One region of the Streptomyces sp. NPDC001744 genome, then DNA from elsewhere that is predicted to be linked to it. Evidence: riboswitches for the same ligand, from Rfam matches in the RefSeq annotation. Region 1 holds a riboswitch; the other holds the start of a gene.
The links. Region 1 has a riboswitch for glycine ahead of gcvP (aminomethyl-transferring glycine dehydrogenase). Riboswitches for the same ligand answer to the same signal wherever they lie in the genome.
Positions count from the first base shown of each region.

Region 2: linked by a shared signal. The riboswitch ahead of gcvT (glycine cleavage system aminomethyltransferase GcvT) and the one ahead of gcvP (aminomethyl-transferring glycine dehydrogenase) in region 1 are both predicted to bind glycine.

Region 1 is NZ_JBIAUG010000007.1:263,586-270,555, forward strand. Features, by position in the region: gene ACFYZY_RS11830 (glutamate--cysteine ligase) at 1-1,050, opposite strand, end outside; gene ACFYZY_RS11835 (hypothetical protein) at 1,544-2,131, shown strand; gene ACFYZY_RS11840 (DUF5999 family protein) at 2,467-2,673, shown strand; gene gcvP (aminomethyl-transferring glycine dehydrogenase) at 2,750-5,635, opposite strand; glycine riboswitch at 5,814-5,913, opposite strand; gene ACFYZY_RS11850 (PRC-barrel domain-containing protein) at 6,026-6,400, shown strand; gene ACFYZY_RS11855 (DNA polymerase IV) at 6,486-6,970, opposite strand, start outside.
Region 2 is NZ_JBIAUG010000002.1:237,356-244,325, forward strand. Features, by position in the region: gene ACFYZY_RS03565 (ATP-binding protein) at 1-353, shown strand, start outside; gene ACFYZY_RS03570 (EF-hand domain-containing protein) at 880-1,095, shown strand; gene ACFYZY_RS03575 (L-serine ammonia-lyase) at 1,210-2,595, opposite strand; gene glyA (serine hydroxymethyltransferase) at 2,753-4,021, opposite strand; gene gcvH (glycine cleavage system protein GcvH) at 4,054-4,434, opposite strand; gene gcvT (glycine cleavage system aminomethyltransferase GcvT) at 4,512-5,636, opposite strand; glycine riboswitch at 5,792-5,891, opposite strand; gene ACFYZY_RS03595 (AAA family ATPase) at 6,059-6,721, shown strand; gene ACFYZY_RS03600 (enhanced serine sensitivity protein SseB) at 6,962-6,970, shown strand, end outside.

The DNA.
Region 1 (6,970 bases):
GTTGGCGATCACGTCCGTCACGGTCGGACCCGCCGGCAGGACCCGGTTCTCGACGCGCAGGTGCGGGACCCCGTCGACCACGCCGTACACGGGCCGGTTCCAGCGGTAGACCGTGCCGTTGTGCAGGACCAGTTCCCGGAGGCCCGGCACGCCTCCCCGGTCGAGAACGAGCAGCGGGTCCTCCTCGTCCCGGACGGGGAGGAGGGCGGGGAAGTAACGGAGGTTCTCCTCGAAGAGGTCGTAGGCCGAGTCGACCCACCGCTCCCCGAACCAGGTGCGCGGCCGGACCCCCTGGGACTGCAGCTCGGGCGGCCGGGTGTCGGTGGCCTGCTGGAAGAGCGGCGGCCGGGACTCCCGCCACAGCTCGTGGCCGAAGACGAAGGGCGCGTTGGCGCCGAGCGCGATCTGCACGCCGGAGACGGCCTGCGCCGCGTTCCACACGGCGGCGAACCGGGCCGGTGTCACCTGGAGGTGGAGCTGGACCGAGGTGCAGGCCGCCTCGGGCACGATCGACTCCGAGGTGCACCGGAGGTGTTCGACGCCGTGGATGTCGAGGACGAGGTCCTCCCCCCGGGCGGCGAGGATCTGGTCGTTGAGGAGCGCGTAGCGGTCGTTGTCCGACAGGTTCTCGGGCACCAGGTCGTGCTGTTCGAGCGTGGGCAGCACGCCGATCATGACGACGCCCGCGTCGAGTTCCGCCGCCATGCGGTCGGCGTATCCGATGCCGGCCCCGATCTCCTCCGCCAGCCGGTCGAATACGCGGCCCTCCAGCTGGTGGGGGGCGATGTTGACTTCGAGGTTGAACATTCCGAGTTCCGTCTGGAAATCGGTGCTCGCGATCTTTTCGAGAACCGGACCGTTGAGCATGCGGGGCAGCCCGTCGGCCCCGGCGAGATTGAGTTCGATCTCCACGCCCATGAGATTGCGCGGGCGGTCGAACCTCTTCTCCGCCAGGAGCCTCGCGAGTCCCGCCAGACATTGCTGGAGTTTCCTCCGGTAGTGCTGTCGGTCGGACGGGCCGAACCCGTCGGCCACGACCTTCTCGCCCATCGAAGTGTCCTTCCCCGGCTGGGCGGCCACCATGGCGGCCGCGCGTCACGGACCATGATGCCCACCCCGCTGATCCACAACGCCCGCGGGACCGGCTTGTCGGACGATAGGCTGGACGCAGCACTCCAATGGCACATTCCACAGGCAACGAATGATCGTCACATACCGACGCCATATTGCCTGGAAAGCCATGGTCGGAATTCGGCCGACCGAACCCGTGTGATATACGCGGGTGAGAGCGGTATCGTCCTCCTGATTCCGCTTCTCCGCCCCGCGACGAAGTCCTGATGACGCCTTGCCAGGAATAACGGGGACGTCTAGCGGAAACACTGTGTGAACACGTGTCGTATAAACTCCGCGGACGAGGCAGAGTGTTGGCGCCCGATCACGGCCCCGTGCCATGGCCCCACGGCCCCTCTCTGGCCCCGCCGCCGACAGCGCCGTCGTACCTGCCCACGCGTCACCGTGTCTCCTGAGCGAGAGGCGACCCACCATGCTCCGACCCTCCCCGGCCCCCGGGCCGGCCCTCCGCAGCGTCCTCGCGGCGCTCGGCTCACCGACCGTCGTCCGTGAGGCGCGAACCCCCGCCCTGCGGGTCGCGCAGGGACCGCTGAGCCCCGAACTCCCCCTGCCCGTCCACGTCTTGGACATCACCGGAGCTCCGGGGCATCCGCCTCGCACCCGGCTCGCCGGATGGCGCTTCCTGATCCGGAACGGGGACCGGACGATCGCGGCCGCGGACACCGCGCCCACTCCGGACGGCTGGTCCTTCTCGCACTTCTTCGAGGGACCGTACGTCTCCTCCACGGAACGGGCCCTGCAGCAGGCCGAAAAGATCCCGGTCGCGTACCGGCCGCGGCTGCTCTCCGTACCGGAGCTCTACATGCTGACCCTCTGGCTGCAGGCGGACCCGGAGGCGGACGACACCACCGCCGCCCCGGCCGCCGCCGACCTGCTGGTGCCGCTGGCTCCCGCGCCGCCGGGGATCACGGCCCACCACCCCTACCCGGCCGCCGACCTCCTGCCCGTCCTCAGCACGCGGCTCGCGCCGCCGCTCCTGGGCTCACCGGCACCCGCCTGAACCGCCCTTCCCCGCACGCCACCGCCCCGTGCCCCGTCCGGGACACGGGGCGCGCCGCTGCCCGGACCGGGCGTCCGAACGCGCCGCCCGAACGCCCCTCCCGTACGGACTAGCCCGCCCGGACCACCCCGAACCACCCGAAGGGGCGGGGTGGTTGGACCGAACCGCCCTTGCGGGTGACGCGTCCCTCCGAGAGGGGACGAGCTGCCGCGAAATGCCTGCGGAAGCCCGCCCCCGGAGCAAGACTGGGACCGGAACCGAACCGACCGACGGGGGCGGCCATGAGCGCGCAGAGCCGCAGGACATCCACCACGACGCAGCGAAAGAACCCATCCATGTGCCAGCACCATCCCGCCTGTCCCACCGCCGACTCCGCCGACCGGGAGGCGGCCCGACTGACGGCACACCACCCGGAGCAGGGCTGGAGCCTGCTGTGCAACGGCGTCCTGCTCTTCGAGGACACCGGTGAACTGCTGCCGGACGGACAGGTCATCGCCCCGCACCGTCCCCTCGCGGCGGGCCGGGTGACGACCGCCGCCTGACGGGCCCGGACGGAGGACGGGGGCCGGTCCGGAGGAGAACCCTCCGGACCGGCCCCCGTCACGAAGGCGTCCGGCCTCAGTTGTCGTACGCGTCCAGCGGCGGGCAGGAGCAGACGAGGTTGCGGTCGCCGAAGGCGCCGTCGATCCGGCGCACCGGCGGCCAGTACTTGTCGGCGGCCGAGACGCCCGCCGGGAAGACGGCCTCGTCACGGGTGTACGGGTGGTCCCACCCGCCGCCGAGGGCGGCCGCGGTGTGCGGGGCGTTGCGCAGCGGGTTGTCGTCCGCGGGCCACTGGCCCGCGGCGACCTTCTCGATCTCGGCCCGGATCGCGATCATCGTGTCGCAGAAGCGGTCCAGCTCGGTCAGGTCCTCGGACTCGGTCGGCTCGATCATCAGCGTGCCGGCCACCGGGAAGGACATCGTCGGCGCGTGGAAGCCGTAGTCGATGAGGCGCTTGGCGATGTCGTCGACGGTGACGCCGGTCTCCTTGGAGAGCGGGCGCAGGTCCACGATGCACTCGTGGGCGACCAGGCCGGCCGGACCGGTGTAGAGCACCGGGAAGTGCGGCTCCAGGCGCTTGGCGATGTAGTTCGCCGCGAGCACCGCGACCTGGGTGGCCCGCTTGAGGCCCTCGCCGCCCATCAGGCGCACGTACGACCACGAGATCGGCAGGATGCCGGCGGAGCCCCACGGGGCGGCCGAGATCGGGCCGACGCCGGTCTCCGGGCCCGCGGTGGGCTGGAGCGGGTGGTTCGGCAGGTACGGGGCGAGGTGGGCGCGCACGCCGACCGGGCCGACGCCGGGGCCGCCGCCGCCGTGCGGGATGCAGAAGGTCTTGTGCAGGTTCAGGTGCGAGACGTCGCCGCCGAAGTGCCCCGGCTTGGCCAGGCCGACCAGGGCGTTGAGGTTGGCGCCGTCGACGTACACCTGGCCGCCGGCCTCGTGGACCTCGGCGCAGATGTCGGCGACGTGCTCCTCGAAGACGCCGTGCGTCGACGGGTAGGTGATCATCAGCACGGACAGCTCGTCACGGTACTGGGCGATCTTGGCCCGCAGGTCCTCGACGTCGATCTCGCCGTCGTCGGCGGTCCTCACCACGACGACCTTCATCCCGGCCATCACCGCGGAAGCGGCGTTGGTGCCGTGCGCGGAGGACGGGATGAGGCAGACGGTGCGCTGCTCGTCGCCGTTGGCCCGGTGGTACGCGCGGACGGCGAGCAGACCGGCCAGCTCGCCCTGCGAACCGGCGTTGGGCTGGATCGACACCTTGTCGTAGCCGGTGACCTCGGCGAGGCGCTCCTCCAGCTCGGTGATGAGCGTGAGGTAGCCCTGCGCCTGCTCGACCGGGGCGAAGGGGTGGATCTGGCCGAACTCGGGCCAGGTCACCGGCTCCATCTCGGTGGTCGCGTTCAGCTTCATCGTGCAGGAGCCGAGCGGGATCATGCCGCGGTCGAGCGCGTAGTCGCGGTCGGCGAGCCGGCGCAGGTAGCGCAGCATGGAGGTCTCGGAACGGTGCGCGTGGAAGACCGGGTGCGTCAGGTACGCGTCGGAGCGCAGCAGACCGGCGGGCAGCGCGTCCTCGGTGACGGCGTCCAGGGACTCGACGTCGGCGGTGACGCCGAAGGCGGCCCAGACGGCGGCGAGCTGGTCGCGGCCGGTGGTCTCGTCGCAGGAGACGGAGACGTGGTCGGCGTCGGCGCGGTAGAGGTTGACACCGGCCTCGCGGGCGGCGGCGACGACCTCGTCGGCCCTGCCGGGGACGCGGGCGGTGAGGGTGTCGAAGAAGGCGTCCCCGGTGAGCTCGACGCCCCCGGCGCGCAGGCCGGCGGCGAGGATCGCGGCGTACCGGTGGGTGCGGAGCGCGATGCCCTTGAGGCCCTCGGGGCCGTGGTAGACGGCGTACATGCCGGCCATGACGGCGAGCAGCACCTGCGCGGTGCAGATGTTGCTGGTGGCCTTCTCGCGGCGGATGTGCTGCTCGCGGGTCTGGAGCGCCAGGCGGTACGCGCGGTTGCCGTCGGCGTCGACGGACACGCCCACGAGGCGGCCGGGCAGGGAGCGGGCGTGCTTGTCCTGGACGGCCATGTAGCCGGCGTGCGGCCCGCCGAAGCCCATGGGGACGCCGAACCGCTGCGTGGTGCCGACGGCGATGTCGGCCCCCAGCTCGCCGGGCGAGGTGAGCAGGGTGAGCGCGAGGAGGTCGGCGGCGACGGTGACGATCGCGCCGAGTTCGTGGGCCGCGTCGATCAGCGGCTTGATGTCGCGGACGGCGCCGGAGGCACCGGGGTACTGGACGAGCACGCCGAAGACGCCGCGCTCGGCGGCCTCGGCGGGGATGCCCTCGCTCAGGTCGGCGACGACGACCTCGACGCCGGTCGGCTCGGCGCGGGTCTCGATGACGGCGATCGTCTGCGGCAGGGCGTCGGCGTCGACCAGGAAGACGCCGTTCTTGACCTTGCCGACGCGGCGGGACAGGGCCATGGCCTCGGCGGCGGCGGTGCCCTCGTCCAGGAGGGAGGCGCCGGAGGTGGGCAGACCGGTCAGGTCGGCGACCATCGTCTGGAAGTTCAGCAGGGCCTCCAGGCGGCCCTGGGAGATCTCCGGCTGGTACGGCGTGTAGGCCGTGTACCAGGCGGGGTTCTCCATCACGTTCCGCAGGATCACCGGCGGGGTGAAGGTGCCGTAGTAGCCGAGGCCGATCATCGGGGCGAGGACCTGGTTGCGGTCGGCGAGCGTCCGCAGCTCGGCGAGGACCTCGGCCTCGGTGCGCGCGGCCGGCAGGCCCAGCGCCTCGGCGTTCTTGATCACGTCCGGCACCGCGGCGGCCGTGAGCTCGTCGAGCGAGCCGTAACCGACCTGGGCGAGCATCTTGGCCCGGGCCTCGGCATCGGGCCCGATGTGCCGCTGCTCGAACGGGATGCCCTGTTCGAGTTCGGAGAGCGGAATGCGGTTGGCGGTCATGTACGGAGGCCTCCTGGTCGTCACGACCTGCGAGGGGCACCACGGCGCGGGTGCCCGGACGGCCTCCCCCTCTGTCATCTCAACCTGAGAGTTTCACCGGCACGCCTCGCGGCACGCCGGCTTTCACCGTCGGTGAGAGCGCATGCCGTCGGACATCCGCTCTGCTTTCCAGAGTGACCTCGTCCGCGCGGTACAGGGGCCTGAGAGATTCCGGGGAGGATTTGCTCCTTCGGCGTCCACCGGAAGGTTTCTCCGGGGGACTCTCCCGCACGGGGTCGACAGCCACGCCCAGCCTACCAGCGCGATGGTGACCCCCTTCGCTCAAGTGGCCGACATCCCGGATGTGCCCTTTGGTAGGGGGTAGAGGAGCCGCGACCCTTTGGAGGGACCGTGCAGACCGACATCGATCCGCGCAGCCTGATCGGCCGCAAGGCGTTCGACCGCGACGGGAACAAGATCGGGACCGTCGACGAGGTGTACCTGGACGACGCGACCGGCGTACCGGAGTGGGCCGCCGTCCGCACCGGTCTGTTCAGCCGGGACGCCTTCGTCCCCCTGGAGCCGAGCGACCTGCTCGACGACGGCCTCCACGTCCCGTTCGCACGCGCCCTCATCAAGGACGCCCCGGACTTCGGCGTGGGCCGCCACCTCTCGCCGGAACAGGAACTCCAGCTCTACCGCCACTACGGCCTCGCCCTCCCCTCCTCCCCCGCGGACCACCCGGACAAGGACTTCGGACACCTGGCGGGCCAGGAAGGCGCCTGACCCGGTCCGGCCGCCCCGCGGGACGGTCCGGGACCCGCCGGGGACGCGGGCGTCCGGGAAACGTCCCTCCCTTCCCGTCCCGCCGTCACGGGCGGGACGGGAAGGGGTCCGGACCGGACCCGTCCCCGTGTCCCGCGGCCGCCGGCGGCACGGCACCGCCCACCGGCGTCCCCCGCCTCACCAGCGGCAGCGCCTCCCCCGCCGTCAGCTCCGGATCGTCCACGGCGAACGTCCGCACCCGCCCCGGCGCCGACCACGGCTCCTCGAACCGCACCGTGACCCGCCCGACCCCGCTCCCCTGCACCCAGCCGGCCCCGTACACGGCGTGCCGCACGTCGTGCCCGGGTGTCCAGTGGCGTTCCACCGGTCCGGCGGCCCCGGCCCCGGCGGTCTCCGCCCCCGCCACGCCGTCCGTCCGCGCCGCGCCGTCCGCCTCCCCGGCGGCCCGCTCCCCCGCCGCTTCCGCCGCCGCCTCCGCCTGGGCGAACAGGTCCTCCTGCGTGTAGTCCGCGAGCCCGCTCACCCCCACCCCCAGCAGCCGCACGCCCCCCGTGGTGTCCACCGCGTCGA
Region 2 (6,970 bases), on a different contig from region 1:
GGTCCGCGTGGGTGGCCCGCAGGCTGACGCAGCACGTCGTGACGCGCCAGTGGGGGCTGGGGCCGCAGATCGCCGAGCACGCGGTCCTGCTCGTCTCGGAGCTGGTGGGGAACGCCGTCCGGCACACCGGGGCGCGGGCCTTCGCCCTGCGGCTGCAGCGCCGCCGGGGCTGCATCCGGGTGGAGGTGCGCGACCCGTCGCGCGGACTGCCCTGTCTGATGCCGGTGCACGAACTGGACACGAGCGGGCGGGGCCTCTTCCTCGTGGACAAGCTCGCGGACCGGTGGGGCGCCGACCTGGCGCCGCGCGGCAAGACGACGTGGTTCGAGATGCGGGTGGTGGACCGCGTCTGACCGGCCGCTCCCGAGGCCGTCCCCGGGAGGCCGGGGCGGGGCCCGGACGCACGGAAGCCCCCGTGCGCCGTGGTGGGGCTGCTGGGGGCTTCCGTGTGGTGCGCCGTGGACGGGGGGGTGTATCCACGGCCGCTGTATCGACCTCGCCCGGGTCAATGGGGGCCGTGTCATCGACTATGCCAGACGGGGGCCCTTCTGCCAAAAGGCCCTAGTGGGGCAAACTATGGCAAAAATGGACACTTTAATAGTGAATCGTTGGTGACGTGCGGCACTCACCTTGAAAACCATGAATGATTATGCGGTTCACTGATTGTTTCCCGGAGGTGTCCGCATGGTGGACGCCCGGCGAAGGGGCGGGAGCGCCCGCGCCGGAGGCCCCCTCGCCCCGGACGCGGGCCGCGCCCCCGGCGCCCCGCCCGGCGGAGGGCCCCGCGTACCACCGCGCCGCGCGCACCCCCCTCATCCGGCGGACCCGGGCCAGCTAATCTGACCTCCGTCAGACAAGCACCACGAAGGGGCGGAAACAGTGGCGGACATCGAGTCGGCACGCACGGCATTCAACCGGTACGACGTGGACGGGGACGGCTTCATCACCGCCGCGGAGTACAAGAGCGTGATGGCGCAGCTGGGCGACTTCCACGTCACCGAGACGGTCGCCGAGGCGCTCATCAAGCAGCGCGACGACAACGGCGACGGCCGGCTGTCGTGGGACGAGTTCTGGTCGCACCTCAGCAAGGCCTGACCCGCCCGCCCGGACGGGCCGCGCGCCCCGCGGCCGCCGCCCGTCCGGGGCCCGCCGGGGCGGGCCCCGGCGCTGCGACGGAGGGCGGAGGACCGCCGGCCGGCGCCCGGGGCCTCAGCACTCGATGATGTTCACCGCGAGCCCGCCGCGCGCGGTCTCCTTGTACTTCACGCTCATGTCCGCGCCCGTCTCCTTCATGGTCTTGATGACCTTGTCGAGGGAGACCAGGTGGCTGCCGTCGCCGCGCATCGCCATCTTCGCCGCCGTGACCGCCTTGACCGCCGCCATGCCGTTGCGCTCGATGCAGGGGATCTGGACCAGGCCGCCGACCGGGTCGCAGGTCAGGCCCAGGTTGTGCTCCATGCCGATCTCGGCCGCGTTCTCCACCTGCTCCGGGGAGCCGCCCAGGACCTCGGCCAGGGCGCCCGCCGCCATCGAGCAGGCCGAGCCGACCTCGCCCTGGCAGCCGACCTCGGCGCCGGAGATCGAGGCGTTCTCCTTGAAGAGCATGCCGATCGCGCCGGCCGCGAGGAGGAAGCGGACCACGCCGTCTTCCTTTTCCTCCGGGGAGGCGCTGCCGGCCCCGAAGTTCATGTAGTAGTGCAGGACGGCGGGGATGATGCCGGCCGCGCCGTTCGTCGGGGCGGTCACCACCCGGCCGCCCGCCGCGTTCTCCTCGTTCACCGCCATCGCGTACAGGGTGGTCCACTCCATGGCGTGCGCCTCCGGGTTCCCCTCGGAGCGCAGCTTGCGGGCGGAGTTCGCGGCACGCCGGCGCACCTTCAGGCCGCCGGGCAGGATGCCCTCGCGGGACATGCCGCGCGCGACGCAGGACTGCATGACCCGCCAGATCTCCAGCAGGCCCGCCCGGATCTCCTCCTCGGTGCGCCACGCCTTCTCGTTCTCCAGCATCATCGCCGAGATCGACAGGCCGGTCTCCCGGGCGAGGCGCAGCAGCTCGTCGCCGGTGCGGAACGGGTACTTCAGGACGGTGTCGTCCGGGACGATCGGGTTCTCGCCCGCGACGGCGTCCTCGTCGACGACGAAGCCGCCGCCGACCGAGTAGTACGTCTTCTCCAGGAGGAGCCCGCCCTCCGCGTCGTACGCGAAGACCGTCATGCCGTTGGCGTGGTACGGCAGGGCCTTGCGACGGTGCAGGACCAGGTCGTCGTCGAACGAGAACGGGATCTCGTGGGCGCCGAGCAGGTCGATCCGGCCGCTCGCCCTGATCCGCTCGAACTCCTCGTCCGCGTGCTCCACGTCGACCGTGCGGGGCGAGTTCCCCTCCAGTCCGAGCAGGACCGCCTTCGGGGTGCCGTGGCCGTGGCCGGTCGCGCCCAGGGAGCCGTACAGCTCCGCCCGTACCTTCGCCGTGTGGGCCAGCAGGCCCTCGTTCTTCAGCCGGCGGGCGAACATCCGGGCCGCGCGCATCGGGCCCACCGTGTGGGAGCTCGACGGACCGATGCCGATCGAGAACAGGTCGAAGACCGAGATGGCCACGGGAGGACTCCTTGTGGGGGCTGGACGTCGTTGTCTGCCGGGGTGGTGCAGAAAGCGCGTGGACGGGGGACATGGGTCGGGGCACCGCGCCCGTGTTCCAGTGTGCGCGGTGCCCCGGATGTCCGTACGAACAAAAGCGTACGAAATTACTGCGGGATCACTTCAGGCCGGGGTACAGCGGGTGCTTGTCCGCGAGGGCGGTCACCCGGGCCTTGAGGGCCTCGGCCTTCCCGGCGTCGAAGCCGGGCTTCAGGGTCTCGGCGATGACGTCCGCCACCTCGCGGAAGTCCTCGGCCCCGAAACCGCGGGTCGCGAGTGCCGGCGTGCCGATGCGCAGGCCCGAGGTGACCATCGGGGGACGCGGGTCGTTGGGGACCGCGTTCCGGTTGACCGTGATGCCGACCTCGTGGAGCCGGTCCTCGGCCTGCTGGCCGTCCAGCTCCGAGTCGCGCAGGTCGACCAGGAGCAGGTGCACGTCCGTGCCGCCGGACAGGACCGAGACGCCGTGGGCGGTCACGTCGTCCTGGACCAGGCGCTCGGCGATGATCCGGGCGCCCTCCAGGGTGCGTTCCTGGCGCTCCTTGAACTCCTCCGAGGCCGCGACCTTGAAGGAGACGGCCTTGGCCGCGATCACGTGCTCCAGCGGGCCGCCCTGGAAACCGGGGAAGACCGAGGAGTTCAGCTTCTTCGCGAACTCCTTCTTCGCCAGGATGACGCCGCCGCGGGGGCCGCCGAGCGTCTTGTGCGTGGTGGAGGTCACCACGTCCGCGTGCTCGACCGGGTTCGGGTGCAGACCGGCGGCGACCAGGCCCGCGAAGTGGGCCATGTCGACCCACAGGTAGGCGCCGACCTCGTCCGCGATCCGGCGGAACTCCGCGAAGTCCAGCTGACGCGGGTACGCCGACCAGCCGGCGATGATCACCTTCGGGCGGTGCTCCTTGGCGAGGCGCTCGACCTCGGCCATGTCGACCAGACCGGCCCCGTCCACGTGGTACGCGACCACGTCGAACTGCTTGCCGGAGAAGTTCAGGCGCATGCCGTGGGTGAGGTGGCCGCCGTGCGCCAGGTCCAGACCCAGGATCGTGTCGCCCGGCTGGGCGAGCGCGAAGAGGGCGGCCTGGTTCGCGGAGGCGCCGGAGTGCGGCTGGACGTTGGCGTACTCGGCGCCGAACAGGTCCTTGATCCGGTCGATCGCGATCTGCTCGGCCACGTCGACGTGCTCGCAGCCGCCGTAGTAACGGCGGCCCGGGTAGCCCTCGGCGTACTTGTTGGTGAGGACGGAGCCCTGCGCCTCCATGACCGCGACCGGAGCGAAGTTCTCCGAGGCGATCATCTCGAGGGTGGACTGCTGACGGCGGAGCTCGGCGTCGACGGCGGCGGCGACGTCGGGGTCCAGCTCGTGGAGGGGGGTGTTCAGAAGCGACATGAATCGATCCCTAGGGGGTCTCGGGCCCGGTCTCAGTTCCCGGCGGAGAACGCGGCGTACTCGTCGGCGGTGAGCAGGTCGTCCGGCTCACCCGCGACGCGCACCTTGAACAGCCAGCCACCCTCGAACGGAGCCGTGTTCACCAGGGACGGGTCGTCCACCACGTCCTGGTTGGCGGCGACGACCTCACCCGAGACGGGGGAGTACAGGTCGCTCACGGACTTCGTCGACTCCAGCTCGCCGCAGGTCTCGCCCGCGGTGACGGTGGAGCCGACCTCGGGGAGCTGGGCGTAGACGACATCACCGAGCGCGTTGGCCGCGAACTCCGTGATGCCGACCGTCGCGACGCCGTCCTCGGCGTCCGAGAGCCACTCGTGCTCCTTGGTGTAGCGCAGCTGCTGGGGGTTGCTCATGACCTGATTCTCCTGGATCGGGGGAGTGCTGAGGAACGTCGGTCTTGCGGGGTGAGACGCCGGGTGGGACGGACGCGTCACTTCCGGCGCTTGTAGAAGGGCAGCGCCACGACCTCGTACGGCTCGTGGGTGCCCCGGATGTCCACGCCCACGCCCGGCGTGCCGGGCTCCGCGTGCGCCGCGTCCACGTACGCCATCGCGATCGGCTTCCCGAGGGTCGGGGACGGGGCGCCGGAGGTGACCTCGCCGACGACCTCGCCGTCCTTGACGACGGAGAAGCCGGCGCGGGGGACCCGGCGGCCCTCGGCGACCAGGCCGACCAGCCTGCGCGGCGGGGCGGTCTCGGCGCGCTCGGCGGCGGCCTCCAGCGCCTTGCGGCCCACGAAGTCGCCCGGCTTCTCGAACTTCACGACCCGGCCGAGGCCCGCGTCGAAGGGGGTGAGACCGGTGGTCAGCTCGTGGCCGTAGAGCGGCATGCCCGCCTCCAGGCGGAGCGTGTCGCGGCAGGACAGGCCGCAGGGGATCAGGCCGGCGCCCTCGCCCGCCACGGTCAGGGCCTTCCAGACGCCCTCGGCGTGCTCGGGCTTCAGGAAGAGCTCGAAGCCGTCCTCGCCGGTGTAGCCGGTGCGGGCGATCAGCGCGGGCACGCCCGCGACCGTGCCCGGCAGGCCGGCGTAGTACTTCAGGCCGTCCAGGTCGGCGTCGGTCACCGACTTCAGGATGCCGGCGGACTCCGGGCCCTGGATCGCGATCAGGGCGTACGCGTCGCGGTCGTCGCGGACCTCGGCGTCGAAGCCGGCCGCGCGCTCGGTGAGGGCGTCCAGGACGGTCTGGGCGTTGGAGGCGTTGGCCACCACCATGTACTCGGGGGCCTCGGTCTCGCCGAGGCGGTAGACGATCAGGTCGTCCAGGATGCCGCCGTCCTCGCGGCAGATCATCGTGTACCGGGCGCGGCCGGCGCCCACCGTGGAGATGTTGCCGACCAGGGCGAAGTCGAGCAGTTCGACGGCCTGCGGCCCGGTGACGGTGATCTCGCCCATGTGGGAGAGGTCGAAGAGGCCGGCCCGGGTGCGCACGGCGTGGTGCTCGTCGCGCTCGCTGCCGTACCGCAGGGGCATGTCCCAGCCCGCGAAGTCGGTCATGGTCGCACCCAGCGAACGATGCAGCGCATCGAGGGCGGTCAGGCGGGGGGCAGAGGTCATGGGGTGGCTCCCGGGTCCCAAGGGCGTTCGGTGACGAAGACATGACGGGCGAGGACGTCCTCCCCATCTGTCATGGAACCTGAGAGGTTCACCGGGGGCATCCCCGGCTTGCACCTTGGGTGGGGACGCGACGGCGTCCCGCTTTTCAGATCTGCCTCATCCGCGCGGTACGGGGCCTGAGAGATTCAAGGGAGGGTCTTGCTCCTTCGGCGTCCGGGCGCAGACTGTGCCCCGGAACTCTCCCGCGCGGATTCGAGCGGCCGGTATGCGGTTGTAGGGCGATCGTGCCCGTGCAGGGCCTGTCCGGTCCTGGCGGGCACATCATTGCACGCGGTGTCGGCGCGGCAAATCGCTTGTGTCCCATTACCGTTTCTTTACACTTCTTGGGAAGGGCCTCCCGAGGCCCGGCAGGGGGAGACGCGATGACGATCCAGCACACCGGCGCCTGCGCGGCGGGTACCGGCATACCGTCCCGGCGAGCCCGTGCCCGGACCCGGGGGCGGGGCCGGATCCTGCGGGACCTGCGCGAGCGCGGCGGCCGGGGCCCCCGCACCCTCGCCTTCGCCCCGGGCGACCTCGTGGTCGTCTCCGGGCTCCCCGGCAGCGGCAAGTCCACCCTCATGCGGCGGGCCGCCGAAGGACGCGGCATCGACTCCCAGGACGCCCGCGAGCGGTGGGAGGCCCGGATGCCCCGGCTCCTGCCGTACGCCGTCTACCGCCCCCTGGTCCGGCTCGCGCACTACGCCGGGCTGCGCCGCGCCCTGCGCTCCGGCGCGAGCGTGATCGTGCACGACTGCGGCACCCAGTCCTGGGTGCGCGGCTGGCTCGCCCGCGAGGCCCGCCGCCGGGGCCGGGCCCTGCACCTGCTCCTCCTGGACGTCACCCCGGGCACCGCGAGGGCGGGCCAGGACGCCCGGGGCCGGGGCGTCTCCGGGTACGCCTTCGCCCGCCACCGCCGCGCGGTCGGCCGGCTGCTGAGGGCCGTCGAGTCGGGACGGCTGCCGCACGGCTGCGCCTCGGCGACCCTCCTCGACCGGGACGCCGCCGACACCCTGCGGACGATCACCTTCCGGGAGGCCGCCTGACGGGGGCGCCCGCCGGCCGTCGGGGCCGTCCGCCCGGACCGGCCGCCGGGGCCGTCCGCCCGGACCGGCCGTCGGGGCCGTCCGCCCGGACCGGCCGCCCGTCCGGACCGCCCGCCCGCCGGAAGGGGGCGGTCCCGGACGCCCGTACCCCTCCCTTCCGGCCACGGCGGTGCCGGGGCGGCGTTAGGGTGCTGCCGGGCGGCCGGAGCGGCAGGCCGGCGCGAGGAGGGGAACGGGACCGTGGACGTG